One region of the Streptococcus dentalis genome, then DNA from elsewhere that is predicted to be linked to it. Evidence: predicted binding sites of a transcription regulator. Region 1 holds the regulator's gene; the other holds the start of a gene.
The links. Region 1 encodes NrdR, which represses ribonucleotide reductase genes. Its sites were predicted from a motif close to ACACNATATATNGTGT; they were not measured.

Region 1 (16,064 bases):
GAAGTCAATATTGGTGATGATACTGTATTCAGGATGGTAAGGCATAAAGTGGCGTTCATACTCATCTGATTCAAATACAAAGTATTTGGCTGCTGCAGAGCCACGACCTGTCCCGTCACCAATCAAATAACTGGTATCAGTGATATTTGATAAGACATGCGAAAGCATCCCTGTTGTTGAGGTTTTTCCGTGTGCTCCGGCAACTCCCATGCTGACGAAGTCACGCATAAATTCACCAAGGAATTCATGGTAGCGTTTATAGGTTAAACCATGCTCATCTGCATAAGCAATTTCTATATTGTTATCTGGACGGAAAGCATTCCCTGCAATGAGGATCTTGTCGCCTTCCAAATTTTTCACATCAAATGGATAAATTTGAATCCCTGCATGTTCCAAGCCACGTTGCGTAAAGTAATATTTCTCAACATCTGACCCTTGAACCGTATGTCCCATTTGGTGAAGCATGAGAGCTAAAGCGCTCATCCCTGCTCCTTTAATTCCAATAAAATGGTATGTGTTAGACATGTTTTCTCCTTATTCTTGATCTAGATGGGTTAAATCCAATTCTTGTTTGATCGGCTGTAGTTTCAGCTTGTGCTGATCTTTATTGTATATTTGGCTAGTCTTTAAGAAATCATAATTGTTTTTCTTTTCAGTCGGTTCTGCCACTTCTGGTTCTCCTACAGATTCAAACTCTGCAAGGATCAACTGATCTTGTCGCAATCGTTTGCTATATTTCAATAATTCACCTGGCTTTTCCTTTTGGAAGGGAGCCGTTGTCTGGCCAGGTTTTCGTTCTGAAATAAACGGTTTTTTCCGCTTACTTGTAGTAGCTGCTGGATCCGTTGTCAGATAGGGGGCTGTGCGTTTCTTTTTCAGATCTTCACGCGCACGCTCTCTGGCTTCCTCTGCATAACGATTGGCAGGACTTTTTTTATCAATCGGCTCTTTAAAATCAGGTTTTCTTACTGGCCGTCTTTTCGGTAGGGGCTCTTCTAGTGGTTGATGGTAAGGATGCTTGGGTTTGGTATTTTCAGCAATTGGTTGCCATTCCAAATAATTTTTATCCACATAGTCGCCTGTAATGTTACTAATCAAATCTGTTTCATCGTACAGGTTCATGTGGGGCATCTCTGTTAACATCAACTCATTATCCCCTACTTGAGGAAAATATTTTTCTGTCATGGTTTCTTCCTTTCGACACTCCATTAATTATAAACTATTCACAGAATTTTTCAAGCTATTCTGACTGAATTCCAAGAATCTCACGAATTTCTTCAACAGATAAACTGGATCGTGTTTCCGTTCCATCTAAAATCGTTGAGACCAAGTGTCTTTTGGAAGCTTGCAGTTCTTGGATTTTCTCTTCAATCGTACCACGAGTAATCATACGGTAAACTTCAACATTTTGTTCCTGTCCCATTCGATGGGCACGTCCAATAGCCTGGTCTTCCACTGCAGGATTCCACCACAAATCGACTAAGATGACGGTATCGGCACCAGTGAGGTTCAATCCGACCCCTCCAGCCTTTAGAGAAATGAGAAAAGCATGGCGCTCACCTGCATTAAAGGCATTGGTCATTTCTTGACGATCTTTGGCCGGAGTGGACCCCGTGATTTTAAAGGAAGTCATGCCGAGCTGATCAATTTCCTTCTCCAAAATATCCAACATGCCTCTGAATTGAGAGAAGATCAAAACCCGGTGTTCGCCATCCTTGATTTGACCCAAAAGATCTCGAAGGCTCTCTAATTTCCCACTATCTCCCTGATAGTCTTCCATAAAGAGGGCGGGGGTATCACAGATTTGGCGAAGGCGCATGAGACCAGAGAGAATTTCCACCTTGCTCCGATTTAGTTCTTCCTCACTAGAGGTTCGAACTCGATCTTGAATTTGTTTTAATTGAGCTAAATAGATCGTTTTTTGACTGTCATCCAACTCATTGTGGTAGGTTGTTTCAATCAAGTCCGATAATTCTTGGAGCACCTCATCTTTTTTCCGTCTCATGACGAAGGGTTTGACAAATCGCGCAATGGTCTCAGGAGTCAATTTTTGAAATTCTTTTTTAGCTGGGAAGAGCCCTGGAAGAACAATTTGGAAAATGGACCAGAGTTCACCCACATGGTTTTCAATCGGTGTCCCTGATAGGGCAAACACATGCGGAACCTCAAAGCCACGTAAGTGTTGGGCAATCTTGGTTTGGGCATTTTTCATGACCTGGGCTTCATCTAGAATCAAGTACTCATACTGATTCTTCTGGTATTCCTCCACATCTTGACGGAAAGAAGCGTAACTAGTGATAACCACCTGTGGATTGGTTGCGATGAGTTCATCTCGGTGCTGCTTGAGACCGTAGACGACTGCCACTTCCATCTGAGGAGCGAATTTTGAAAATTCTTGTTTCCAGTTGTAAATGAGACTAGACGGAGCTAGAATCAAGATTTTAGTTTCTTTTTTTGCAACACTGGTCAAAAAGGAAATGGTCTGCAGGGTTTTCCCAAGCCCCATATCATCCGCTAAAATACCACCAAAACCATATTGATTTAGCATGGAGAACCATTTGACCCCTGTTTCTTGGTAATCCCTTAGGGTCGCTTGGATTGTCATCTGAGGGAGGTGGTAATCTTCTGGATGAGTCAAATCATGAGCCAAATTTCGAAATTCTTCTGAAAAATGAACATTGTCTTGATCTGCCAACAAATCAGATAACTGATATGCAGCTATCCGGCGGGCTTGTAGTTTCCCACCCTTGCTCATTTTCGCCCGCAGATCTGCTAAGGCTCGACTGATTTTCTTGGTTCCTTCATCAAAAACAAGGACCTTCCCTGTATGGCTAACAAAATAATCTTTTTGCCCCACCAAAGCTTTGAGGACCTGGTCCACTTCAGCTGGATCCACACTTTCAAAGTCAAAACCAATCTCCAGTAGACTGCCATTGGTTTTAACATCAATTTTTGGACGCTCCACTTGATAAAGATCTAAAAGGTTATCAGAGAGGGTAACCTCTCCTAAGGCTTCAAAAGTCGGGATCTGTTGGCGAAAGAATGGATAGAGCTGCTCACTTGATAAAGGACTTCTTTGGGAAGAAAAGTCGTCTGTAAAACCTGCTGCTAGCATGGTTGAAAAGACTTCTTGCTCCTTATCGAAATCACTGGAATAAGGAAGATTGAGAAGTTCCTCACGCGTGGTCACTGCACGGTCCTGGTATTGAAAGACCACGTCCAGTAAAACGGTCTGGTCCTGTGCAAGATCAAAATGAAATTCCGGAGTAAAATCGTGGATTAAAAAGCTGGTCGGTGCTGTTATTTGTCCCAGTTTTTTGAACTCTTTTAAACTATAGGAAAGCTTTGTTTGGTCCGTGGGATCAAAATGCAGGCGTTTTTTGCGATCCTGATCCATTGGAAGATCTTGGATCGCCTTCCATAGGGTCCGCTGTTGGGGCGTCAGGTGATAGAAGACACCATTTCTAAATAGATAATTAGCCGACTCGATAACCTTCACTTGTGGCTCAGTAATGATCAATTCGTAAAAATCCCCATGGTCCTCCACCTGAAAATGAAAGAGATCTTCCTCCCCATGGACATCCTGAAAATACACTTCTGAAAAGTCATACAAGCTATATTGCAGCAGAAAAGAGTCCAAATTCATCAGTAATTCCACAGCTTCTTCAAAAAGACTCGGTGGGAAATAGAGATGGCGCCCAGCATTGGGAAAGAAATCTTGCTCTTTTGATCCACCATCTGTGACCAAGCCCTGTAGGAAATTAATCACATCCTGGCTAGCCCTATCAAATTCTAAGTAAGAAATAGGTTCATAATAACTTTTGCCAATTGCAAAATAGCCTTCTTTTTGAAGGGTCTGCAAAAAAGCTAGCACATCTCTGATCACATAAGAGCGCTCGTCTGGCAAGCGACGAATGCGAAGAGTCCATAAAAATTGACCAGAATAGTCGTCTTCATGTCCAACAGCTGATAAGATATAGCGGGGTTCTTTTTTCTCGATTTTTGGAAGCACCTGATCTAAAAATAAACTTCCAAAAGAGACCTTCTCCTGAGTTTCTTCAGTTGCAGTGGCGTCTTCTTCAAGACTTGCAAGAGCAGCTTTCCCACTGTCATCATTCTTCAGATAAGCTTCTACAGCTGCCAGATGGGTACAGAATTTTTTCTTTTGAAAGAAAGCACAACTACAAAAAACGGCATCATCATCCAAACTGTAACGCAAGCTTTCTTCTTCCACCCGAAAATACAGGTATTTTTCTTTTACTTCCTGAAGGGAAACTTTCCCATCTTCATATAGAAGGCTCCCTTGTGAACGAACCTTCCCAGGAATTAATTTTGCCATGTTTACCACCTTAAATTAATCCCTTTATTATAACATATTTAAGGAAAAATTAGAAAAGATAGTCATCATCTTGAAAGGTTTTTAGCCCATTTTAAAATAGAAAAACTGAGACAGCATTGTCCCAGTTTTTTATATGATTTCGTAACTTAGTCATCACAAACAGCTATCCACGCTTCTTCTCTTTTGACTGTTTGAGCGAACAATAGATAGAATAGCTAAATAGAGAGGAGAAAGATTCCGATAGCTCACAGAAAAACACAAAAAACACGACCTTATTTTTTAATAAAATCCCCAGTAATAGGATCAAGAGCTCCAAGTTTACGATCGAACCGATAAACAAGAGATACAGATAGATCTTAAATAATAAGTATACAAACCTAAAGCTCTCATGATCTTCATGAGTTTACTCTACTCATCCTTAAAAAAAGTAACGCTTATGCGCTACTTTTAGTTGTTTTCATAGTTGGAAGAACGAGCATTTTATCATTTGAAATATCCTTCCCGACTTTGATCCATTTGTCTCGTATTCCCTACTTCCGTTTTCGCGCAATCAAATGGATCGGGGTTCCTTCAAAAACAAAGGCCTTGCGAATTTGGTTCTCCAAGAAACGAAGGTAAGAGAAGTGCATCAGTTCTTCTTCATTAACAAAGATCACAAAAGTTGGCGGCTTGGTTGCTACTTGTGTCGCATAGAAGATCTTGAGACGTTTTCCTTTATCTGTCGGTGTTGGATTAATGGCAATGGCATCCATAATCACATCGTTCAAGACAGCTGAAGGAATCCGCGTATTTTGACTCTCACTGATCTGTTTGATCATCTCTGGCAACTTGTGCAAGCGTTGTTTAGTTAAGGCAGAGACAAAGACAATCGGCGCATAAGAAAGGTATTGGAATTGATCGCGAATGTCATCTTCCCACTGCTTCATGGTATGGTTGTCTTTTTCAATGGTATCCCATTTGTTGACAACAATGATCATACCTTTACCAGCTTCATGAGCAAAGCCAGCGATCCGCTTGTCATATTCCCGAATCCCTTCTTCGGCATTAATAACCATCAAAACCACATCTGAACGGTCGATGGCACGCATGGCACGCATGACAGAATATTTCTCAGTGTTTTCATAGATTTTACCAGATTTACGCATACCAGCTGTATCGATCATGGTAAATTCTTGACCATCTGCATCGGTAAAATGGGTATCGATGGCATCCCGTGTAGTTCCAGCAACAGGGCTTGCGATAACTCGGTCTTCTCCAAGGATCGCATTGATCAAGCTTGATTTTCCAACATTTGGACGACCAATCAAGCTAAATTTAATGATATCTGGATTTTCTTCTTCTGTTTCATTCGGGAGATTTTCAATGATGGCATCAAGCACATCCCCAGTTCCGATCCCGTGGACAGAGGATACCGGTAGTGGCTCACCCAGTCCCAAGGCATAAAAATCATAGATATCATTGCGCATCTCTGGATTATCCACCTTGTTGACTGCAAGAATGACCGGTTTATGGGTCTTATACAAGATACGAGTGACATATTCATCCGCGTCCGTGATCCCTTCTTTCCCAGAAACGACAAAGACGATCACATCTGCTTCGTCCATGGCAATTTCTGCCTGATGCTTGATTTGCTCCATAAATGGGGCATCTACGTCATCAATTCCCCCTGTATCAATGATACTAAATTTTCGATTCAACCACTCAGCTGTTGCATAAATGCGGTCACGAGTGACTCCTTCTACATCCTCAACGATGGAAATCCGCTCACCGGCAATCCGGTTAAAGAGTGTAGATTTTCCGACATTGGGACGGCCTACAATCGCAATAGTTGGTAGGGCCATGATTTCCTCTTTTCTAATGAAAGGCATGACTTCGGTTCAAGAACGCCTCTCTTCATTTCATAATAGTTTGTGTTTTTCTAGTAGTTTTTTGGTCTCTTCTTGTTCAGGTTGACCAAATTGAGCTGCAAGGCGCTCGCTCCAGCTATCTGTTGCACGCGCTCCAGCATAATCTGCCTGAACCTTGTCATAGGCAGTCACAACTGATAGGTCTTGTTCTTGGTATTCTTCTTCAAAAGCAACCTGCTCCAATAGCAAACGTGGTTTCACTGCATGTTGCTGGTTGGGTACTCCAAGAGCAATCCCAAAAACAGGGTAGGTATAATCTGGCAGACGGAAGAGTTCTGCGACTTCCTCTGAACAGTAGCGCAACATGCCGATAATCACTCCACCATAGCCGAGACTTTCAGCTGCCAATAGCGTATTTTGAGCCGCTAGAGCCGCATCCACTGAGGTGATCAGTAAGTTGTCCACCCCTTCAGGATGGAAATCCTGCTCATGAAGTTTGACAGCTTTTTCAGCGCGGTTTAAATCTCCAACAAAGAGGAGAAAGACATCTGATTGGCGAATCGCTTCTTGAGGAAGCAAATCGTAGAGAGCTTCTTTCTTTTCTTTGCTTTTGACCACAATCACAGAATAAGACTGAAAGTTTTTCCAACTTGATGCCATCTGCCCAGCTGATAAAATTTCCTTGAGGTCAGCTTCTTTGATGGTTTCTTCCTTAAAACGGCGAACAGAAAAATGAGATTTCATTAAACGGATGGTTTCATTCATCGGCGATTGACTCCTTCCAAATGGATTTCCTTGGCTAAAAATTTCACGCGCTCCATGACACGTTTGGCCTGCCAGGTTTCATCTCCATTGCGCGAAGCCGCAAAATGACGTTCCAATTCTTCAAAATTAAAGTTAGAAGTAAAGAAGGTTGAGAGATTTTCCTGCATCCGGTGCTGCAAAATCACCTGTAAGATTTCATCTCGTACCCAGGCTGACATCTGTTCCGCACCGATATCATCGAGAATTAAAATTTCGGCTTTTTTCACCTGATCGACGGTTTCTTTGACCAAGCCTGAACTGATGGCATTTTTGACATCGATAGCAAAACTTGGGAAATGTAGTAAGGTGGTAGAGGCCTGGCGTTTTTCTGATAGATCATGAGCCAAAGCTGCCATCATGTAGCTCTTTCCTACTCCAAAATCACCATAGAGGTAGATCCCCTTTTGATATTCAGGATAGTTGGCCACAAAATTAGCTAATTCCTCAAAGGCCACAAATCGTCCCTTATCATCGAGCTCTACCTTAGCTAGACTCGCTTCTTTCAAGGTTGAAGGGAGATTGATCAAGTTGAGACGTTGGTTGATCGCAGCTCGTTTTTGGGCTTCGACTAACTCTGGCGTTTCCTCATAAGCGACATCCGCATAGCCTTCATTCATGGTGAGGATGGGCTTATAACCTTTGGCAATATAATCCGGATCTCCCAATAAGAAACGGTTGCGTTCACTAATGTATTGATTAAATTTTGAAATACTACGTCGAATTTCTTGTTCAGACAAAGATTGGTCCTTGATAAAGGCTGCAACTTCTTGGTCTGCCAAGATCTGTGCGACCAAATCCTCATAGTTAAATTGACGCGCACGGTTCATGTGAGACATGGTTTGACCTACACTTTCCATCTACTCACCTCCTTGATTCAGTTTTTCTAATAGGCGTTGTTTCTCTTTAGCAAGATCCACCTTTTCTGCTTGACTGGTTTGATTTTGATAGTTTGGTTGACTCCACTTGGGAACATTGCTATGCTTGCCCTTGGCTGATGCAGGACTCGTCCCTTTGTTTCCTTGAGCCTTAGCTTGTTCCTGGCGTTCTCGAACTTTTAAAATCGCTAGTTCTGCACTGTTGACCCCTTGATAAGAAAAATCATTTCCTACCTTCAAAGCATACTTTTCATTGAGATTAGCAGACTGGGTCTTATTAAAGGTCAACAATAAGATGATATTGATCACCTCATCTAGTAAGCCTAGATCAGCTAACTTAGATAAAGTCTTGCGTTCGCTCTGCGTAATGGTCGCATTGCGCGCCTTCTTAATCTCCGCTAGAAATTGTAGGCTGGATTTTGCCTTAGCTTCTCTCAGAATGGTTTCTTCCTGACGGCTATAGGACATGCGGGGTTGCTCCTGGCTCGCCTGAGCCAACTTTTGCTTCATTCTCTTTGGAGAGACAATCCGGTCTACAGCTGTTTCTTTGGCTAAAAGATAGGTTTCATACCAGGTCCATTGTTGCTCTTCCGCGATGGCAAAGAGGGATAGAGTCGCTTCTCCTTCATCCGCAAAACGAAATCCATCACGCCCCATCATTCGCTTAAACATCTCCATATCAAACTGCTGTTTCTTACTTGGAAGAACGGTCGCCTCCCCAGCATCTAGTCCAAAGACTTGCGAGAAGGAAACTTGCCGTCTAGTCCCTAAAGAGCGTGCTGGGAGCAGATCCTCCACGGCCTTTTCCCCGATTTTCTTTTCAAGTAAGCGTTTAAAAACAGCATTCGAAAAAAATTGTTCTGAGGCAAGAGGAGCATGTAACTGGATCGTGATCCCAACTTCTTCCTCATAGAGATCCATCAACCCCATAGCAATTAAACGATCAAAAGCGAGAAGCAGCTGTGGAAATCCTATATTCAAGTGATTGAGGATTTGAGCAAGCAAATATTGTTTTTCACCTTGATCATAAGAGGCTAGCAGATAACGATAAACTGTTACTGTTTCCGTCTCCAAAATAGGCAGGTAATACTGCTCCAATGCAGCCCCTGCCGGTGGAAGAAGATTATTTTTTAAAAATGCGAAAGGCGTATTGGGCTTCATCTATTTTTCCTTTTTCTTCTTGGTTCCCTTCGTGATTTGCTTCAAGAGGGTCTCTAATTCACCGACATCCTTGAAACTCCGGTAAACACTAGCAAAACGAACATAGGTGATCTCATCCAGATCTGCTAACTCATCCATAACCAACGAACCAATATACTCACTGTAGATTTCATTGTCACTTTGGCTGCGGACCTTTTGTTCAATTCGGTTTACAATTTCTTCGATTTCATCACTAGAAACCGGCCGTTTTTGAGCCGAGCGGATAATACCATTAAAGATTTTATCACGAGAAAATTGCTCACGTGTTCCATCCTTTTTGACAACCACTAGAGTCCGTTCTTCTACACGTTCGTAGGTAGTAAAGCGATAATGGCATTCTTCGCATTCCCTGCGACGACGGATGGTATTCCCATCTTCAGCTTGTCGACTATCCACCACACTAGACTTACTTCCACCACATTTTGGACAACGCATTTGCTACCTCCTTTATCTGTTTTAACACTTCATTTTACCATAAATTGAACTGTAAAGAAAGCAGAAGAACAGGAGAATCCCCTATACCTGCTTCTCTTTGATACATAAAAGAGAGTCGAAGGACGATGTGAATAAAATCGTTTTCCTTTCGACTCTCTGTTTATGTTAGAGTGATAATTCAGCTTCTAAGCCATAGTGGTCACTGACATGGGATTTGTTTTGACCATCAAAAATGACATGTAGACGCTGGATGTCCCATTCTGGACTTGCAAAGACGTAATCGATCCGCAATGGAACTTGATTTTCCGTCCAGCCATCGATTCCAGGACCTACTGTATAAGTCCCCTTTGTTTCTTTGGCTTCAATAAAGCTATCTTGAAGTTCTAGTGGACTGGATAGAATCGTTTCATACCCTTCTTGACCAGCAGGATTGTTGAAATCACCCGCCAGAATAAAGGGTTTACCTACTTGACTGAAGTACTTCTCAATGCGTGGCCACTCAAATTGGAAACCTTTGTCCCACCAAGAAAGATGGACACTAGCAACAGCAATCTCTTTTCCATCGACACTCGTATGGGCAACGGCCACCCGACGAGTATGGTAGTCCGTTGGATCATCCATATTGGATACCAAAATCTCATCCGCCTTCAATGGTTGACGCGAAAGAACGGCCACCCCCTCATTAAGGTGATCATAGCCGATATGGTTGTAGGCCCAAGTCCAATAATAGTGAAGTCCTTGAGCAGCCAACTCTTCTACCAATACGCGAACAAAATGATCCTTATGAATCACTACAGCAGAAGGCAAGGCTTGATAAAACTCATCTGTTTCGACTGCTTCTGAGGCCATCTCTTGATTGACCTCTTGGAAACAGATCACATCATATTGCGCTTCGAAAATTTGTTCCTTGAGGGTTTCAAATTTTTGCTGGGCATTCTCTTCCATCCAACTATGGGAATTTAATGTTAAAAATTTCATCCCCTGATTTCTCCTTCTTTCCAAATCAAGAAACGGCAAGAGGCCGGGTGCACTGCCCCAACCTCATTCTCTTTGCCGTCATTTCTTATAATTCTACTGTTGCAACTGGAGCATTTGCTGCCAATTTACCAGTATGTTCGACCTTAACAGATTTAATCGCATCTGCATTTGTGAAGACAACAATTGTTGAAGTTTCACGACCTGCTTCACGGATCGCATCAAGGTTTGCTTCTACCAAGAGGTCTCCAGTAGCCACTGTTTGACCTTCAGTAACTTTAACCTCAAATGGTTTTCCTTCAAGACTAACTGTATCTAGACCGATGTGAACTAAGACTTCCAAACCATTATCTGTTACCAAACCAAGGGCATGTTTGGTTGGGAAGACGCTGGTAACTTTACCAGCAACTGGTGAAACGATATGGCCATTTTCAGGCTCAACTGCAAATCCGTCTCCCATCATTTTTTGTGAGAATACAGGATCTTTCACATCTTCAATATTGATAACTTCACCATCTGCAACGGAGTGAACTTCATCTGTTACCCCTTTAAAGGTTGCTTCAGCCTTTTGAACTGCTGTCATTTGGCTAGGAAGTGTTTCAGGAATAACTTCACCTGAATCAAGTACGTCTTGGATATCAGATTTCAATACGTCAGCTTTAGGTCCGTAGATCGCTTGGACACCTTGTCCTTTCATGACAAGACCCATAGCGCCTTCAGCTTTCCATTGTTCTTCTGTTCCGACTTTTTCAGCGTCCTTAACAGTTACACGAAGACGAGTCATACATGCGTCAACGTCTACGATATTGGCACGTCCACCAAGAAGGTTGATAATGTTAATGACTTGTGAGCTTGCTGAGCTTGTAGCAGCTCCAGCTGTTGCACCATCTCCTGAAGAGGCATCATCATTTTGTTCGTAGTTTCCATTACGTCCTGGAGTCGCATAATTGAATTTCTTAATCATGAAGTTGGCAATGAAGTACATGATTAAGGCAAAGAGGACTGTTACCCATACAAAGTTAAAGACATCTAGTGCCAAACCAGCGTTGATGGCCAGTGGGGTACGGGTCAAGAATTCGATCGAACCGAATGAGTGAACACGAAGGTGAACCACGTCAGCCATTGCAAAGGCAGCACCTTGAACAAAGGCGTAGATCAAGTACAATGGTGTTGCAATGAACATGAACATGTATTTAATTGGTTCTGTTACACCTGTCAAGAATGTTGCAAGGGCAGTTGCAAAAAGCATCCCTTTGTATTTTTCTTTTTTATCTGGATCCACATTGCGGTAGATGGCAACCACAATACCCATCAAAATACCAAATGATCCGATCATTTGACCAACTTTGAAACGAGCTGGTGTGTAGGCATGAAGCAAGTGTTGGTATTGGCTAGGATCAGCTTTCTTCAAGTTGACAAGGTCTGTTACCCAAGCCAACCAAAGTGGATCTTGTCCAAATACAGTTGTTCCTTTGGCAGCACCTGTAAGAACTTGGTAGCTACCACCCAATTGAGTATAGTTGATTGGAATGGTCAACATGTGGTGAAGACCAAACGGCAAGAGAAGACGTTCCAAGGTACCGTACAAGAATGGTGCCAATACTGGGGCAGTGGATTGTGAGTTGGCGATCCAAACACCAAATCCATTAATTCCTGATTGAACTACTGGCCACAAGGCTGCCAAAACCAAGGCTGCAAGAGCTGAACGGACGATAACAACGAATGGTACAAAGCGTTTCCCATTGAAGAAAGAAAGGGCTTCTGGGAGTTTACGGTAGTTGTAGTATTTATTGAAGGCTGTTGCTCCAACAAAACCTGAGATAATCCCTACAAATACCCCCATATTCAGAGCTGGTGCTTCAAGAACACTGATAAAGTAGTCCGCAACTTTAATCGATCCACCTAAGATCGTGTGAACGGTAGCATCCTTATCAGCCAACATTGCAGATGTCACTCCAAACACTGCACCTGTAATACGGTTAATCAAGATGAAAGAGAGACCAGCCGCAAAGGCACCCCCAGCACGCTCTTTGGCCCAGCTACCACCGATAGCGAGTGCAAACAGGATGTGAAGGTTACCGATAACCGCCCAACCGATTTGTTCGAGAACCCCACCTGTAATAACAAGTGGAGATAAATTCGGGTTGATCATAGGGATTGATTTCCCGATTGAAATCATCAACCCAGCAGCTGGCATTACAGCGATAACGACCATCAAGGCCTTACCGAACTTTTGCCAGAATTCAAAGCTAAATAAACTTTTGAATGATCCTTTATTCATCATTCAACCTCCTTATATTGTTTAAGGCTTTTGTTTTTAAGAAAACGTTTGCGCTTAATTTATTTCTAGTATACCACATTTTTAAAAAATGTAAAGCCTTTCATCGAATTTTTCTAAAAAAATTTCTTTTTTTTGAACTTTTCCTCGATATTCCGTTCTAGTTTTTTAAAAATCCTCATATTCCCAACGCAAACGATTTCTTTAAAACTAAAAAACATTTGAATCCTTTAAGGATTCAAATGTTTCATTCTAACTCGTCTTGCATGGCATAGCCAATCCCACGAACTGTCTTAATATAGCTTTTTTGACCGGGTAGATCAATTTTCCCACGGAGATAACGGATATAAACGTCAACGATATTAGTCTCACCTGTACTCTCATACTTCCAGACACTTTCCAACAACTGATCTCGTGTCACCACCCCTTTGCTTCCCATCAGAGTCGCTAAGAGATCATACTCTCTGCGGGTTAAACTAATCATGTCTTTCCCACGATAGACGGTATGGTGTTCCACATCAATGCGCAAATTGCGGTATGATGTTGGGATTTTCATCTGGCTACAATGTTGGTCAATATAATCACGTCCTCTAAAAATTGCTGTGATCTTATCTACCAAATCGCTGATAATAAAGGGTTTAACCATATAGGAAACGGCAAAGCGCTGAATACTCTCTTTGTGCTCAGCAATTTTTTCGCGGCTATCCAAAACAATCAAAACAGAAGCTGGGCGAATCCGACTGATTTCCTCTGCGAATGTTTCACCAGACATATCTGACAAATCGTAATTAAACAAGATCAGATCATATTTGGTCGCAGCAATCAAAGCCAGACCCGCTTTTCCATCCTCGACCACATCAACTTGGTACCCTTCTTTTTGAAGTTCCAAATCAATGAAGCGAGCGATTTGCTTCTCATTTTCTACTAGTAGAACTCGTTTGACCATAGAGCAAGATTATTTTTCGTCGTACCAAGAATAGTGGAAGGTACCTTCTTTGTCTTTACGTTGGTAAGTGTGAGCACCAAAGTAGTCACGTTGTGCTTGGATCAAGTTTGCTGGAAGATCCTCTGAACGGTAGCTATCAAAGTAAGTGATGGCTGCTGAGAAGGTTGGTACGGGTACACCAGCTTGAACAGCAAGAGCTACGATATCCCGAACTGATTGTTGGTACTTAGCAGTAACATCTAAGAAGTACTCATCCAATAGAAGGTTAGCAAGATCTGCATCGCGGTTGTAAGCATCTGTGATCTTTTGCAAGAAACGAGAACGGATGATACATCCATCGCGCCAGATAGATGCGATGTCCGCAAATGGCAAGTTCCAGTTGTTTTCTTTAGAAGCAACACGCAATTGCGCAAAACCTTGTGCGTAAGAGATGATTTTTGAGAAGTAAAGGGCTTGACGAATTTTTTCGATCAACTCAGCCTTGTCTCCTTCAAATTTGAATGCAGCTGGTTTTGGAAGAACCTTGCTAGCGTGTACACGTTCTTCTTTGTAGGCAGAGATGTAACGGGCAAATACTGACTCAGTGATGAGTGACAATGGCACACCAAGGTCAAGCGCTGATTGGCTAGTCCATTTACCAGTTCCTTTGTTTCCTGCAGCGTCCAAGATGTAGTCTACGATTGGTCCATCTTGACCTTCGTCGTCTTTGCGTTTCAAGATATCAGCAGTGATTTCGATCAAGTAGCTGTCCAATTCACCCTTGTTCCATTCAGTGAAGATTTCAGCCATGTCTTCTGCAGAAAGACCAAGCAAGTGTTGCATGAGGTCATAGCTTTCTGCGATCAATTGCATATCCCCGTACTCGATACCGTTGTGGACCATTTTCACGTAGTGACCAGCTCCATCAGGACCGATGTAAGTCACACATGGTTTTCCATCTTCAGGCGCTTTTGCAGAGATTTCTTCAAGAACGTCAGCTACCAAGTCATACGCTTCTTTTTGTCCACCAGGCATGATTGAAGGACCTTCAAGGGCGCCTTTTTCCCCACCAGATACACCAGTACCAATAAAGTTGATCCCTGAATTCGCCAACTCTTCGTTACGACGGATAGTATCTTTATAGAAAGTGTTTCCTCCGTCGATCAAGATGTCACCTTTGTCCAAGTGTGGAAGAAGGGCTTGGATAGTTGCGTCTGTACCAGGTCCTGCTTGAACCATGAGCATGATACGACGTGGTTTTTCGATAGAGTTTACGAAGCTTTCGATATCATAGCTTGGCACAAAGTTTTTATCAGGATGGCAAGCAATCACATCTTCTGTTTTTTCTTTACTACGGTTAAAAATGGCAACTGTGTAGCCACGAGATTCGATATTAAGGGCAAGGTTACGACCCATTACGGCCATACCAACAACACCAAAGTTTGCTTTAGTCATGTGACACTCCTCTTTATAGTTTGCCTTTATTCTACCATTTTTCCTCCTCAAAAGAAAGCAGAAAATAGCTTCCCGCCTTCTCCAAGAGGGAGAAGATCATGCAAGTCATTTGATCTTAAAAACAAAAGTGCCCGAGAAACAGTTCTCAGACACTTTCTTAAGAATGGTATTAATCTTCTTTAGAAGCCAACTCCTCTGCTTCAATGACCGGTTGTTCTCCTTCTTTGAGTTTATTGACCGTCATATTGACCCCAAGAGCTCCTGCTAGCAATTGACGAATATCAAATCCAGCTCCTTGAGAGACTTGGTCGATACTTTGCATAATATCACCCACCATCTTAGAAGCATTGCCTTCCCCGTACATGGTAATCTTATCTACCTTGGTTAATGGTTCAGCGACAGCACGCGCAATTTCAGGCAACTTGTCAACGACCATTTCAGTAATGGCTGCTTCTTGCATTTTCTTCATCGCTTCGGCCTTTTGGTCCAAACCTTTGGCTTCAGCTTCCAGTTTCAAGCGAATGGCTTCAGCCTCGGCACGACCTTTGGCTTCAATAGCTTCGGCCTCTTGCAATTGGGCAAATTTCTCAGCTTCGGCTTGAGCTTTTCGAGCTTCGGCTTCTTTTTGTGTTTCGAAGAGTTCTGCTTCCGCCTTGCGTTGACGTTCGATCAATTCTGCTTCTGCAGCTTGTTGACGCGCATATTTTTCAGCTTCAGCTTGTTTGCGGATGTTGGCATCCAATTCTTGCTCACGAACCTTAACTTCGCGCTCTTTGACTTCCGCTTCTTTTTCCTGTTTCATGATATTGGCTTCGGCTGCCACGCGCTCTTGTTCACGACGTTGCACTTCTGCCTCAATCCCTTTAGCGGCATCTGCTTTTGCTTGGGCAATATCTGCTTCTTGCTTGAGGGCTGCTTGTTTGAGTTTTAA
Region 2 (16,064 bases), 820 kb from region 1:
CCTTGTATTGATCGTCTTTGTTAACAAGGTGATTGAGCGTATCTTCAATCGGTTTGCTGCTGGTAAATTTATCAGCAGTGATTCCCATTGCTTCGATTTTCTGCTCAGCTTCTGCTAGAGAGATGCTTGGGATTTTACGGGAGTTGTTAAAGGATTTTTTTCCTTCACTCACACCTTCCACACTGTAATTGCGCTTGGTTCTTGAGTAAGTGAAGTAATCATCCGCATCAATATCCGAGTGTCCGAAGACCATCTCACCTGTTTTGACTTTCATCATGGTGATATTGTCTTCAATAGTCCCCAAGGCCCAGTTGGTCCCTAGTAATCCACCAGATTGCACCGCTTCTTTGAGTTCAATCGAGCCTTTAGCAACTGAATTTCTAAGGACTCCTTCTTTACCTACTGTATGGTTATTTGCTCCATTTTGAGAGGAATAAACTAAACCTGCAGCTTTGGCTTTGTTCCCAGTGATTTCAGCATCAACGTAAGCTTTTTCAACAACACCTTTCCAGTTCTCGCCAACAATACCCGCTAGATAGCCACCTTTGTTCCCAGCAGCGTGCAATTTACCGATAAAGGCAACATTACTTACCTTCCCACTGCCATCAATTTTATTGATGATCCCTGCTACGTCATTGTTCCCGACAACACTTCCTGTTACTTTAACATTCTCGACAGTTGCATTGTTTTTAATAACATTGGCAATTGGAGCCACTCGATCAACTCCAGGTAAGTCAATCGCAACATTTTCTAGCAAGAGATTCTTAACCGAACCACCTTCAATGTTTCCAAATAATGGTCTTGTAATGTTATGGATGGCAAATTTATTTCCATCCGTACTTTCCAAAATTCCCTTAAAGGCATTGGTCACATAGGATTTTCCTGCTGGCTGGACATTGGCCGCATTCATATTGCTACCCAGTTTAAAGGTACCAGTCGGATTGGCTTGGATGGCTTTTATAAGTTCGTTGAAATTGTAGTAGACATCACCTTCATGTGCTTTGGGTTTTGCAATATAGTGGATATAGTCCTCACTAAACTGGCTGTCCGCAGTCCGTTGGATAAGATCAGGAGCTTTGGCTGTTACTTTGTAGAGGGTCGTGCCATCTACCGTCACTTCTTCTATTTTATCAACGGCCAGTTTTGTGACCTTATTATCGTGGGTGGTGACCTTTAAGTAGTAAGGCTTCACATCTAATGGTGTTTCAGACAAGAGGCTGCTATCTGTTTCAAGACCTTGGTCATCCACGCTAATCAGGCTGGTTTCCTTGATGTTTTTGATTTCAACTTTCTTTAGATCAATTCTCAGAGGTTCTTCCTTGAGAACTTCTTCTTCATCACCATTTCCACGGTCATAGACCATAGTCGTTGCGAGCGTATAATCCTTGTAGTAGTCTAAGTCCGCTAGGGCAGCTACTAAGTCCGTCTCTGAAAGGGCGAAAGTTTTCACAACTTGATCACCCTTCTTCAATACAGCCTGGATGGACTTGATGGTCACACCATCTGGTTTGTCCAAACGATAAGTAGCTTTAGCACTGCGCTTCAATTCTTCCTTATCGACCTGGGTCAAAGTCAAGGTTGGCTTGTCAAGTTCTTTGATCCCTTTTTGAATGATCCGATCTTGAGCTTGTTCAACTACTTCCTCCGTAACCGTTGGGGCATCCGCCGTTTTAACTCCCTTGATGGTCTTGTAGACCTTGGTGATTTTCTTCTTCCCATTCTTACCGGCTTGAGAAACCCTTTCAGTTCCTTTTAGCAAGGTGGCATCTTGTTCGGTTACCGTCTTAAATGGAATTTCTTCAAAAGCAACTTCCTCTTTTTGGCCTTCAATAGCCTTGGTCCCACGACTAATTTTTTCTGTCACAGGAGCTTTGACCGTTTCAGTGGTCGTACTGAGAGGCTCTCCAATCTTCTCACCATTAACCGTCTTATAAACACGACGAATCTCCTGGCTACCAGCCTCTCCTTTTTGAAGGAGGCTTTCTTCATCGGTGTAACGATTGGCGTCCGTTGCATACTCTGTTCCATATGGAAGGATTACCGTTTCTGTCTCTGTTACAGTCCCTTCCGTTACTTGATAGGTTGGGTTCTCCGGTTGAATAGGAGCTTCGCCGAGATGGCCTTCTTCCTGCGTCCCTTTGGCTTCTACCACACCTGTATAGACTGGATTCTCCGGTTGAACAGGAGCTTCGCCGACATGGCCCTCTTCTTGTGTTCCCTTAGCTTCCACTACGCCTGTATAGACTGGATTCTCTGGTTGAACAGGAGCTTCGCCGACATGGCCTTCTTCTTGTGTTCCTTTGGCTTCTATCACACCTGTATAGACTGGATTCTCCGGTTGAACAGGAGCTTCGCCGACATGGCCTTCTTCTTGTGTTCCCTTAGCTTCCACTACGCCTGTATAGACTGGATTCTCTGGTTGAACAGGAGCTTCGCCGACATGGCCTTCTTCTTGTGTCCCTTTGGCCGTTACAACTGGAGAAGGGCTGGGTTGAGGGGTTGGTTGGGCATCTTCTTTTGTCCCGACAGCAAGAATTTGTGAAACTGGTTCTTTAGTGACCTTGCTTTCAACTACTCTGCGAACTTCTTGTCCATCTACCACACTCACTTCCGTCAATATGGTCCGCTCCCCATTTTGACCAGCAGTCAGCACCTTGGTTTGCCCTTTGGCTAATGTAGGATCAGCTTGGGTGACAGTTTCAAATGGCACAGGCTCAGTAGAGACTTCAAGACTTGGTTTTTCAACTTGAGGAAAGGCTGGGGCAACTTCTGGAGTCACACGCGCTTGTGGTTCTACTTGTGGAATCCCTGTACTTGTTTTGATCGTCCCTTCTACAGAAGATTTCGTTTCCTGCATAGCCTTTGGTTCTTGTAAGCTCGTCTTTTGGACTGACGGGTAGCGCAAGTAGCCCACATAGTCATAGCCGTCAATTTGAATCACGCCATTTGAAAGATCTTTGCTTGATGAGATCGCAAGATCCTGATTATAAGCGCGCAAAACTTGATTTTGTAGCGCTGCGACTTCAACAGGTAGTAGAAGACTTTGTCCCATAACTCCAATCAAAAGGACGCCGATGATCTTCTTCCGGCGCTTTTTAGAGAGCAAGAGGACCGCAAAGGAAGCTGTAGCTAGACTTAGGCCAAAGAGGGCAACTTCCTGACTTCCTGTTTGAGGAAGAACTGGCTGAGTTGTTTCCTTCTTCTTATAGACGAGATAGAAAGTATCTTCATTTTGATATTCTTCAGGGATTGCATGAATCACCTGTGCTTTTTCTTCAGCAGTTAGCTCTTCTTCTGTCACATAACCTAAATGCACATGAGCAGGTAGGGTCACTTGATCAGCTTTGACAGGACGAGCTCCTAACAGGCTTCCTCCTAATAAAAAGGCACCAATGGCCACAGGACCAACCCCGACAGATAATTTTCGAATCGAATATTTGGTCATTTTTTCAAAAATTTGTTTCGCTTTTTTCATCCTATAATTCCTATATAGTAATATTCAACCCTCAAGCAGGGACCTATTATTTCTAGAGAGGCTGGGATCCTTTCTAGAAATAAGAACCTTCCTGGGATTTTTTACCTTTACCTATCTTATCTTTTTTCTTCTATTTTAGCAAGCTCTAAAACTCAAAAAAATAAACCGTTCTCTTTATAGGAAGAAAGCATACTAAAAAACGCCTCGAAAGGCGTTTGTATCATCGATCTATTTATAAGGATTGGTACAAATCATTGTATCGTTGACTAGCCGTATCCCATGAGAAGTCACGCGTCATAGCTTGTTCTTGGAGACCATACCAAGCCTGTTTGTCATTGTAGTAGACAGCCAAGGCTTCATCAACTGCCCAGTTAAACCAATAACCAGACAAATTATTGAAGCTAAAGCCTGTTCCACTTCCATCAACAGCATTAAACGGTTGAACCGTATCACGAAGTCCGCCGACTTCATGCACTAAAGGAAGGGTTCCATAACGCATGGCCATCATTTGAGAAAGGCCACACGGTTCAAAACGGCTTGGCATCAAGAAGACATCTGACGCTGCATAGATTTCTTGTGCCAATTGGACATCAAATGTGATATTCGCTGAAAGTTTGTCTGGGTAGGCTTGACCAAACCAAGCAAAGGCATTTTCAAATCCAGTGTCTCCTGTACCGAGCAAGACAATCTGAATATCCTTTTGCAAAAGTTGATGCAACTCTTCTACCACCACATCAAAACCTTTTTGACGTGTCAAACGAGAGACGATCCCAAACAAAGGAACATCATCGCGAACAGGTAGACCAACACGTTCTTGAAGAGCTCGTTTACTAGCTGCTTTACCTGAAAGATCTGAGAGACTGAAGTGATACGTTAAGAGCGGATCCGTTTCAGGATTATACAGATCTGCATCAATCCCGTTAACAATTCCGGTCACCTTGCCAGACTCCATCCGAAGGATCTGATCCAAGCCACAACCATATTCAGCAGTCATAATCTCATGCGCATAGCTAGGAGAAACAGTTGTCACACGGTCAGCATATAGAATGCCGGCTTTCATCCAGTTCAGGCAATCATTCCACCGAAGCGTTCCATCTGCATAGCGTTCAAATCCAACTCCGAATAGATCCCACAACATTCCTGGGTCGAACTGACCTTGGAATTCCAAATTATGGATGGTCAATACTGTCTTAATTCCATGATAAGCTTGAATCCAACGATATTTTTCCTTCAGCAAGAAAGGAATCATCGCTGTATGGTAATCATGGGCATGAAGAACATCTGGAATGAAATCAACTCGTTCCATCGTTTCTAAAGCCGCGAGCTGGAAGAAGGCGAAGCGTTCTCCATCATCAAAGTCACCATAGACATGACCTCTAAAGAAATAATGTTGGTTATCAATAAAGTAAAAGGTGACTCCATCACGCACAATACGTTTCACACCAACATATTGACTTCTCCAGCCAACCTTGGTCTCAAAATGCAAAACATCTTCGATTTGATCTCCAAACTTAGTCTCTACCATATCATAGTAAGGGAGGATCACGCGCACATCATGACCACTTTTCGCTAAGGATTTAGGAAGAGCGCCAATAACGTCTCCCAATCCGCCTGTTTTAGAAAATGGTGCACCTTCAGCTGCAACAAATAATAGTTTCATTAGACAATATCCTCTGTAACAATCGTTCCTTTTTTAACCACGACAGGTGCTTCTTCTGTCCCACGAATCGTCACACCAGCAGCCACTTCGACACCCTTATCCAGGATGGCATATTCGACGATTGCATTTTCATGAATCACAACACCAGGGAAGAGAAGACTACTGCGGACTTCTGAACCTTCATGAAGGTGTACCCGCCGTGAAACAACGGAGCGTTCAACGGTTCCTTCTACAATACTACCCGAAGCAAATTGAGACGTTTTAATATGTGAAGTCTTGGAATAATACGTTGGTTCTTCATTCTTCACTTTCGTATACACCTTTTGGTTTGGTGAAAAGAGCTTCATGAATTTTTGGTTTTCCAACATATCCAAGTTTGCATGGTAGTAGGATTCAACTGAATGAATATTGGCTAGGTAACCTGTATATTCAAAAGCAAAAGCATTGTATTCCACCGCCAAATCACGCAAGATATAGCGCAATTTTTGTGGGTATTCTTTCTTGGCTTCTTCTTCAATTTTTTCAATCAACCAAGGAGTATCCACAATAAAGACATCTGTCGACATGTTGTAGACTTCGTCAGGATCCTTGCCATCGAAAAGTCTTTGCTCTGTAACATGGTCTGTTTCATCAATTTCCAAGATAGCATTGACTTCAGAGATATTTTGAAGATGCAACTTCTTATAAACCACTGTAATCGGACGGTCAACGCTATTATGCAAGTGGAAAACTTGATTGAGGTCAATATTCATCAAGACATCACAGTTCAAAGCAACTGTTTGGTTGGAACCAGACCGTTTCAAATAGGTCAATAATTGTTGGTAGTATTCTGGCCCTACATTTGTATTTTCAACAGGAGTGTTATAGATTCCGAGGTAATAGTGGCTCAATAAAGTAGACAAGCCCCACTCACGACCTGAACGAATATGGTCAAAGACCGAACTAATATTTTCTTGTTGGAAAATCCCAAAAACACTACGAATACCAGCATTCGCAAGACTAGACAACGGGAAGCCAATCAAGCGGTATTTCCCATCAAATGGTAGAGATGCTACCGGACGATGGCTGGTCAAAGTGGACATATCATGATACCCAACTGTATTTCCTAAAATGGCTGAATATTTATCAATCTTCATCTGTTGCTACCCCCACTTTTTCATTGTAACCGACAACTTGTACTTCCTCTGTTCCATCAATCACGACACCTTCTGCAATGACTGCACCTTCCCCGATAATCGCGCGTTTCACGACAGCTCCTTTACCGATAATGGCATTGCTCATCACGACAGCATCTTCGACAACTGCTCCTTCACGAACTTGAGCTTCTGTTGATAAGATGGAGTGTTTGACTGTACCGTCTACCGAACAACCGTCGACGACAAGAGAATCTTCGACGTGGCCATGTTCCCCAAAGAAGTTCGGTGGAGAAATGAGGTTGCGTGAATAGATTTTCCAGTGACGATCGCGACTATCCAAGGCATTATTTGGATCGATATATTCCATATTGGCTTCCCAAAGAGACTCAATCGTACCAACGTCTTTCCAATAACCATTGAATTCATAAGCATAAACACTTTCGCCTGATTCTAGATACGTTGGAATGACATTTTTACCGAAGTCTGACATATCGATATCGCTCTTTTCAGCAGCAACTAACATATTGCGCAGACGAGCCCAGTCAAAGATGTAAATCCCCATGGAAGCCTTGGTAGATTTTGGTTCCGCTGGTTTTTCTTCAAATTCGACAATCCGATTATTAGCATCTGTATTCATGATTCCAAAACGGCTTGCTTCCTTCAAAGGGACATCTAGGACGGCAACAGTCAAGCTTGCATTATTATCCTTGTGCGCTTGAAGCATATCATCGTAATCCATCTTATAGATGTGGTCCCCAGATAATATCAAGACATATTCCGGATTGATGCTGTCGATATAGTCGATGTTTTGGAGGATGGCATGGCTAGTTCCTTCAAACCAACGATTTCCTTCACTAGCTGAATAAGGTTGGAGAATAGACACACCTGTATTGATTCCATCCAAGCCCCAACTGGAACCATTTCCAATATGGCTGTTAAGTGCAAGGGGTTGATACTGTGTAATCACACCAACATTGTGAATTCCTGAGTTGGCACAGTTTGAGAGAGCAAAATCGATAATCCGATAGCGCCCACCAAATTGAACCGCAGGTTTCGCGATGTTTTTGGTTAATTTTCCAAGACGTGTTCCTTGCCCACCGGCAAGAATTAAAGCGAGCATTTCATTCTTCATTGACTACTTCCTCTTTTTAAAGCTTGGACTCCCTTAGAGTCAACCGATCATCATTTTTTATCTGATGTTTTAGATTTCGTTTTGCGAACCTTCCGTTTCACCTTCCAAATGCTAGCCCCTAAAGCCGGCAAAGTAAAGGTCAAAGTTTGTTCATAATCCTTCCACAGTCCATCTTGAGACTGAACTGTCGGATTGTGCTCTTTCCAGACACCTCCCCATTCTTCTAATTCTGTATTCCAAATTTCTTCATAGACCGCTGATACAGGCACACCAATCGTAAAGTCCTTGCGTTCTACTGGTGCCATATTGAAGACGCACACCAAAAGATCGCCTTTACGATTTTTCCGGACCATAGACAAAACGCTCTGATCCCGGTTATCTGCATCAATAATCTCTAAGCCATCAAAGCTATCATCAATCTCCCACAATTCCTTGTGTTCTTTGTAGAAATGATTGAGCTGAGAAGTGAAACGACGCATCTTAGCATTCATTTCATCCTCTAGATTGCCCCATTCCAATTGCTCTTCTGACTTCCATTCCAAAAATTGACCAAATTCTGAACCCATAAAGAGTAATTTCTTACCTGGATGGCAAATCTGATAGGTCAAGAGGTTACGGAGTCCAGCAAATTGATTGTAACGATCTCCCCACATCTTATGCATCAAACTCTTCTTACCATGCACCACTTCATCATGTGAAAATGGTAGTAAGAAGTTTTCAGAAAATGCATACATGAAACTAAAGGTTACCAGGTTAAAGTCAAATTTCCGGTAGATGGGATCTTCTTCGTAGAATCGAAGGATATCATTCATCCACCCCATATTCCATTTATAGTCAAAGCCAAGTCCACCTTCTTCTTCAGGACCCGTGATCTTTTGACCAGCAGAACTTTCTTCTGCAATCATCATGACATCTGGGTGTTCGTTCTTGATAATCGCATTCAACCGTCTAAGGAAATGAACGCCTTCGTAGTTGAGGTTTCCACCATCAATATTTGGTGTCCATGGACCGCTATCGTAGTCAAGATAGAGCATATTGCTCACAGCATCGACCCGAATCCCATCTAAATGATAGGTATCAATCCAAAACTTCAAACTAGAAATCAAGAATGACTGGACTTGATTCTTCCCTAAATCGAAGTTCAAGGCTCCCCATCCGTAGTTATGAGCACGATGTTCATCCTGGTATTCAAAGGTTGGTGTTCCATCATAATAAGCCAAGGCATCATCATTGATAATGAAATGTCCTGGTACCCAATCCACGATCACTCCGATATTGTTGAGGTGGCATTCTTCCACGAAGTCTTGAAACTCCTCTGGGCTACCATAAGTCTGCTCGAGTGCAAAATATCCCATGAGCTGATAGCCCCAACTCAAGCCCAATGGATGGGCCATCACTGGCATAAATTCCACGTGGGTGTAGTTCATCTCCACCAAATATGGAATCAATTCTTCTTTTAGTTGTTTGAAGGTATAGGAACTGTGATCCTCATTACGTTTCCACGATCCTGCGTGAACCTCATAAATATTAACAGGTCGTTCCTTAAAACCAAGTTTTTTGCGGCGTGCTCTCCAGAGACCATCTTTCCAGTTTTTCTCTGGAATGGTCTTAATAATAGATCCTGTATTGGGTCTCTTTTCCATCCATAATGCTAGAGGATCGATTTTTTGCACCTGATGACCATTTTGTCGAGTCACCAAATACTTGTATATATCTCCCTCTTTTGCATCGGAACAGAAGACTTCCCAGACGCCTCCTTCATTACGAACCATTGGAATTTTACGAGCTTCCCAATCAGTGAAATCACCAATCAGATCCACCGCCTGAGCATTGGGAGCCCAAACACGGAAGGTAAAGCCTTCTTGTTCTCCCCTTGTTTCCTTGTGAGCTCCTAAGTACTCTTGAAGATGGAAATTATCCCCTCTTCCAAATGTCCATAAGTCTGTGCTTCTATCCATATACTCACCTCTTTGTTTTTTGAAAGCGTTTTCTATTTGGTATTATTCTACTATAAAATCACTTAATTTTCAAGTTGATTCCTGTAAAATCATGTAAAATTATCAGGAAAAGTTTTTCCATTTTCTTTCCCGAACCTTTTCGATCCTTCCTTGGTCATCCTCCTTATCTTACTTACGATTATACTATATATACGAGGAAAATCAAACAAAAACCGAACATTTAAATCACTATTTTTATTACTAACTAGTTTATTACGAATAAAATGAACATTTTTATGAACAATGTAAAAAAAGACTAAGACAGATTTGTCTTAGTCTTGTTGAATTCTTAGTCTACGTTCACGTATTCTTTTGAAAGTTCAAGAACTTCTTCCATTGTTGAACATTCAGTAAGAGCACGGTTAGCGTATTCTTGCATTTTAGCTGTGTCGAGTTTCTTCATCAAGCTACGTGTACGAAGGACAGATGTAGCTGACATAGAGAACTCATCCAAGCCCATTCCGACAAGAAGTGGAACAGCAGTTTGGTCACCGGCCATTTCACCACACATACCAGCCCATTTGCCTTCAGCGTGAGCCGCCTTGATCACGTTGTTGATCAAACGAAGGATAGATGGGTTATATGGTTGGTAAAGGTATGAAACTTGTTCGTTCATACGGTCAGCAGCCATTGTGTATTGGATCAAGTCGTTTGTACCAATTGAGAAGAAATCAACTTCCTTAGCAAATTGGTCCGCAAGCATCGCAGCAGCTGGGATTTCAATCATGATCCCTACTTGGATATCATCTGCCACAGCAACACCTTCAGCAAGCAATTTCGCTTTTTCTTCTTCAAGAATACCTTTAGCTGTACGGAACTCAGTCAACAAAGCAACCATTGGGAACATGATCCGCAATTTACCGTGGACAGATGCCCGAAGCAAGGCACGCAATTGTGTACGGAACATTTGATTACCAGTTTCAGAGATAGAAATACGCAAAGCACGGTAACCCAAGAATGGGTTCATTTCTTTAGGAAGATCGAAGTAAGGAAGTTCTTTATCCCCACCAATATCCATTGTACGAACGACAACAGGTTTACCGTTCATACCTTCAAGAACTGCTTTGTAGGCTTCGTATTGATCATCTTCAGTTGGGAAGTCTTGAGAATCCATGTACAAGAATTCAGTACGATAGAGACCAACAGCTTCTGCACCATTATCGTTTACACCTTCAACGTCTTTAGGTGTACCGATGTTGGCAGCCAATTCGAAGTGTTTTCCATCAGCAGTCACTGTTTTCGCATCTTTAAGGAGAGCCCATTCAGCTTTTTGTTTGGCATAAGCTTCACCAGCTGCTTTGAAGGCTGCGATTTGTTCTTCAGTAGGGTTGATCACCACTTCACCAGTGATCCCTGAAACAGCCAAAACATCGCCATCTTTGACAAGTTCTGTGATGTTATTTGTACCAAGAACAGCTGCGATTTCAAGTGTACGAGCCATGATAGCTGAGTGACTTGTACGTCCACCGATATTCGTGACAAAAGCTTTTACATACTTTTTGTTCAACTGTGCTGTATCAGATGGAGTCAAGTCATGCGCAACCACGATTGCTTCTTCATTGATAGAAGCAGGGTTTGGCAATTTCTTACCAAGCAAGTTGGCAAGGACACGTTTGGTAACGTCGCGAATGTCTGCTGCACGTTCTTGCATGTAAGGATTGTCTTCCATTCCTTCAAAGATTGCAATGAACATGTCAGTGACTTCTTTCAAGCCAGCCTCTGCATTGATTTTTTTCGTACGAATCGTTTCTTTGATCTGACCAATCATTTCAGGGTCAGCGAGAACCATCATATGCGCATCAAAAACTTGCGCTGCTTCTTCACCAAGGCTTGCTACTGCATTCTCCCGAATAAGAGAAAGCTCGTTTTGTGAAGCTTCAAGAGCTGCATCCAAACGAGCTTCTTCTGCACTTGTATCTTCGACTGAAACAGTCTCAAATGATAAGTCTGGTTGAATGAGCAAATATGCCTTAGCAACGGCAACACCGTCAGATGCTGCAATTCCTTTTAGCATTTTTGTCATATTTTTAAGCCAATCCTTCTTTAGTCATTGTTTCTGAAATAGCTGCGATTGCATCATCAGCGTCAGCACCTTCAGCAGAAATTACAACGTCAGCACCTTGACCAACACCAAGGCTCATAACACCCATGATTGATTTCAAGTTAACTGATTTACCTTTGTATTCAAGAGTGATGTCTGATGCAAATTTGCTAGCAGTTTGAACCAACAAAGTTGCTGGACGTGCGTGGATACCTGTTTCTGCCACGATGTGGAAATCTTTAGAAGCCATAATTGGACTCTCCTTTTAAAAAATAGTTTTTGAGTTACCTTTTGATAACCCTTACAATTTGGTATTATATCATCTTTTGAAATTTTTTTCAAGATTTTTATCACTGACTTACAGAAAAAGACTGCGAAAAATCCCAATTTAGATACATTCTAAGAAGTACCTGAAGAATGGAGAACAAATCTTTTCAATTTTCTACTATATTATAAGTAACATTTTCCTCCGCTTTCAAATAAAAAGAAGCAAGTGTACCACAGGATATTGATTCACAAAAAAATTATAACTAATTAAAGATGCTTTAAAGCCTATTCCTATCCCATTTCTTGGAATTTCTCAATTTCCGTTCACCACAATATATTGTGTTTTAAAAACCCCATTTCATATCTTTGCACAATATTTAGTTTTATTTTGTTGACAAGTTGCTGGATTTTGTTTATACTGTTTACAGATTTATATTTCGATAGGAGAACGAAAAAGAAATGGTAACCATTTATTCAAAAAATAATTGTGTTCAATGCAAAATGACCAAGCGATTCCTCGATAGCAATCATGTGGAATACCGCGAAATTAACTTAGATGAACAGCCAGAATTTGTAGAGCATGTTAAGAACCTTGGCTTCAATGCTGCTCCAGTTATTCAAACACCGGATGAAGTATTTTCTGGTTTTCAACCAGCTAAGTTGAAGAAACTTTCTTAATAAACACAGTATTTTGCTTAAATAGGGTCTAGCGTTAGCAACCTAACACTAGACTTTTTACTTGGAAAGAGAGGACTTCTCCTCTTCATTTTTTTGAACTAGAAAAGGATTATTATGGGATTAAAATCTCTTGAAGATGTGACGTATTTTCGTCTTAACAATGAAATCAACCGTCCAGTAAACGGCCAAATCATGCTTCATAAAGATAAAGAAGCTTTGGATGCGTTCTTTAAAGAAAATGTTGTACCAAATACTAAAACCTTTGACTCGATTACAGACAAGATTCAGTACCTTCTCGAGCACAATTACATTGAGAGAGCTTTTATCGAGAAATACCGTCCTGAATTTTTAGAGGAATTGGCCCAATTTATCAAAGATCAAAACTTCCAATTCAAGTCCTTCATGGCGGCCTACAAATTCTATAACCAATACGCTTTGAAAACAAATGATGGAGAATACTATCTTGAAAGCATGGAAGACCGTGTCTTTTTCAATGCTCTCTATTTTGCTGATGGAAATGAAGCTATCGCGCGAGACATCGCAAACGAAATTATCCACCAACGCTACCAACCAGCTACTCCTTCTTTCTTAAACGCTGGACGTGCCCGCCGTGGGGAATTGGTATCATGTTTCTTGATCCAAGTAACCGATGATATGAATGCGATCGGACGTTCCATCAACTCTGCCCTTCAACTGTCTCGTATCGGTGGTGGGGTTGGGATTTCTCTCAGCAACCTTCGTGAAGCTGGAGCACCAATCAAAGGGTATGAAGGAGCCGCTTCTGGAGTGGTTCCAGTTATGAAACTCTTCGAAGATAGCTTCTCTTACTCTAACCAATTGGGACAACGCCAAGGGGCTGGGGTGGTTTACCTCAACGTCTTCCACCCAGACATCATCGCCTTCCTTTCAACTAAGAAAGAAAATGCTGATGAAAAAGTTCGGGTGAAGACTCTCTCACTTGGGGTCGTCGTGCCAGACAAGTTCTACGAGTTGGCGCGTAAGAATGAAGAAATGTACCTCTTCAGCCCATACTCTGTGGAACGTGAATACGGAGTACCATTTAACTACATCGACATCACTGAAAAATACGATGAGTTGGTTGCTAATCCAAATATCCGCAAGACTAAAATTAAGGCACGTGATTTGGAAACTGAAATTTCTAAATTGCAACAAGAATCTGGCTATCCATATGTAGTCAACATTGATACTGCTAACCGGGCAAACCCTGTTGATGGAAAAATCATCATGAGTAACTTGTGTTCAGAGATCCTTCAAGTTCAAGAACCAAGCTTGATCAACGATGCCCAAGAATTTGTTCAAATGGGAACAGACGTCTCCTGTAACCTTGGTTCAACCAACGTAGTTAACATGATGACTTCACCTGATTTTGGTCGTTCGATTCGTGCCATGGTTCGTGCTTTGACCTTCGTTACAGATAGCTCTCATATCGTAGCCGTTCCAACTATTGACCACGGAAATAAACTGGCGCATACCTTTGGTCTTGGAGCCATGGGACTTCATAGCTACCTTGCCCAACAATTGATCGAATACGGATCACCGGAGTCTATTGAGTTTACGAGCATCTACTTCATGCTCATGAACTACTGGACTCTCGTAGAATCAAACAACATTGCGCGCGAACGTGGTGTTACCTTCCACAACTTCGAAAAATCTGATTATGCCAATGGTACTTACTTTGATAAGTACACGACTGGAGAATTTGTACCAAAATCTGATCGCGTCAAAGAACTCTTTAAAGATATCTTTATCCCAAGTGCTGAGGATTGGGCAGAACTGCGTGCTAAAGTTCAAGCAGATGGTCTTTACCACCAAAACCGCCTAGCTGTCGCACCAAATGGATCTATCAGCTACATCAATGACGTATCTGCTTCTATCCACCCAATTACACAACGGATTGAAGAACGCCAAGAGAAGAAAATCGGTAAGATCTACTACCCTGCAGCAGGATTGTCAACGGAAACGATTCCTTACTACACTTCTGCCTACGACATGGATATGCGAAAAGTCATCGATGTCTATGCTGCTGCAACTGAGCATGTAGACCAAGGTCTTTCACTGACTCTCTTTATGCGCAGCGATATTCCAAAGGGTCTTTACGAATGGAAAACTGAAAACAAACAAACCACTCGTGACTTGTCTATCCTTCGGAACTACGCCTTTAACAAGGGTATCAAGTCTATCTACTACGTCCGTACCTTTACAGATGATGGTGGAGAAGTTGGCGCCAACCAATGTGAAAGCTGTGTCATCTAATCCGCTATCCTAGATAGCTATCAAAAGTCGGTTCGCCGACTTTTTGTGCGGTATTCTATCAATTTATGGTAGAATAGTAACGATTGAATGAATAGAAAAAGAAAGTGATGCAAATGGAAACATACTACAAAGCCATTAACTGGAATGCGATCGAAGATGTCATCGATAAATCGACCTGGGAAAAACTGACAGAGCAATTCTGGTTGGATACACGTATCCCTTTGTCAAACGACTTGGATGACTGGAGAAAGTTATCTAATAAAGAAAAAGACCTAGTTGGTAAAGTCTTTGGGGGATTAACTCTTCTAGATACCATGCAATCTGAAACAGGTGTTCAAGCCCTTCGTGCGGATATTCGTACTCCCCATGAAGAAGCTGTCTTTAACAACATCCAATTTATGGAATCTGTCCATGCTAAGTCATACTCTTCTATCTTTTCTACTTTGAATACCAAGTCAGAAATCGAAGAGATTTTCGAATGGACCAACACCAATCCTTTCCTTCAAAGGAAGGCAGAAATCATCAACGAAATCTATCTCAATGGGACTCCCCTTGAAAAGAAAGTCGCCAGCGTTTTCCTTGAGACCTTCCTCTTCTACTCTGGTTTCTTCACACCTCTCTACTATCTTGGAAACAACAAATTGGCCAACGTAGCTGAGATCATCAAGTTGATCATTCGGGACGAATCAGTTCACGGAACCTATATCGGCTACAAGTTCCAACTTGGATTTAACGAATTACCAGAAGAAGAACAAGAAAAACTCAAAGAATGGATGTATGACCTGCTCTATACCCTCTATGAAAATGAAGAAGGCTATACAGAGAGCCTCTATGACGGTGTGGGCTGGACAGAGGAAGTCAAGACCTTCCTTCGCTACAATGCTAATAAAGCCCTCATGAACTTGGGACAAGATCCACTCTTCCCAGACTCAGCGGATGACGTCAACCCAATCGTTATGAACGGAATCTCAACCGGTACATCTAACCACGACTTCTTCTCTCAAGTCGGAAATGGTTACCTTCTCGGTGAAGTAGAAGCCATGCAGGATGACGATTACAATTACGGACTATAAGAAGAAAAACCTTTCCGTTTGGAAAGGTTTTTAAATGTAGACAACCTATTGTTTTACATAAAACAGATAGATGATTTTCAAAAAATGACTTTTATTTTTTAAAGATTAAAAACTTTCCGCCGTGAGAAAAGTGTCTGAGACATAGTAGTCTCAGACACTCGGAATTCTTGAGACCTTAGTCTCAAGAATTAGTCATGGAACTTCGTAGAAGTTCGCTGACGTCCGTACTCACCTAAGGAAAGTTTTTCAGAAGACTTTATCTTCAATCTGAAACCTTTCCAGACGGAAAGGTTTTTTTGTTGCAATCTTTTTCTAATTGGATCTGCTTCTT

Region 2: a site for NrdR is predicted at 12,036-12,051, ahead of nrdH (glutaredoxin-like protein NrdH). Genes of this name have one in related genera too.

Annotation. Positions count from the first base shown of each region.
Region 1 covers NZ_CP139418.1:864,974-881,037, reverse strand. Annotated here, with positions in the region: gene murC (UDP-N-acetylmuramate--L-alanine ligase) at 1-525, opposite strand, end outside; gene SM121_RS04190 (cystathionine gamma-synthase) at 535-1,185, opposite strand; gene SM121_RS04185 (DEAD/DEAH box helicase) at 1,241-4,339, opposite strand; gene der (ribosome biogenesis GTPase Der) at 4,870-6,180, opposite strand; gene SM121_RS04175 (nitroreductase family protein) at 6,238-6,951, opposite strand; gene dnaI (primosomal protein DnaI) at 6,948-7,847, opposite strand; gene SM121_RS04165 (replication initiation and membrane attachment family protein) at 7,848-9,026, opposite strand; gene nrdR (transcriptional regulator NrdR) at 9,027-9,500, opposite strand; gene SM121_RS04155 (endonuclease/exonuclease/phosphatase family protein) at 9,666-10,478, opposite strand; gene SM121_RS04150 (PTS transporter subunit IIBC) at 10,564-12,756, opposite strand; gene SM121_RS04145 (response regulator transcription factor) at 13,001-13,699, opposite strand; gene gndA (NADP-dependent phosphogluconate dehydrogenase) at 13,709-15,133, opposite strand; gene SM121_RS04135 (flotillin family protein) at 15,303-16,064, opposite strand, start outside.
Region 2 covers NZ_CP139418.1:1,683,444-1,699,507, forward strand. Annotated here, with positions in the region: gene SM121_RS08260 (ZmpA/ZmpB/ZmpC family metallo-endopeptidase) at 1-3,475, opposite strand, end outside; gene glgA (glycogen synthase GlgA) at 3,708-5,135, opposite strand; gene glgD (glucose-1-phosphate adenylyltransferase subunit GlgD) at 5,135-6,271, opposite strand; gene SM121_RS08275 (glucose-1-phosphate adenylyltransferase) at 6,261-7,403, opposite strand; gene glgB (1,4-alpha-glucan branching protein GlgB) at 7,454-9,361, opposite strand; gene ptsP (phosphoenolpyruvate--protein phosphotransferase) at 9,690-11,423, opposite strand; gene SM121_RS08290 (phosphocarrier protein HPr) at 11,428-11,691, opposite strand; gene nrdH (glutaredoxin-like protein NrdH) at 12,168-12,386, shown strand; gene nrdE (class 1b ribonucleoside-diphosphate reductase subunit alpha) at 12,501-14,660, shown strand; gene nrdF (class 1b ribonucleoside-diphosphate reductase subunit beta) at 14,774-15,733, shown strand.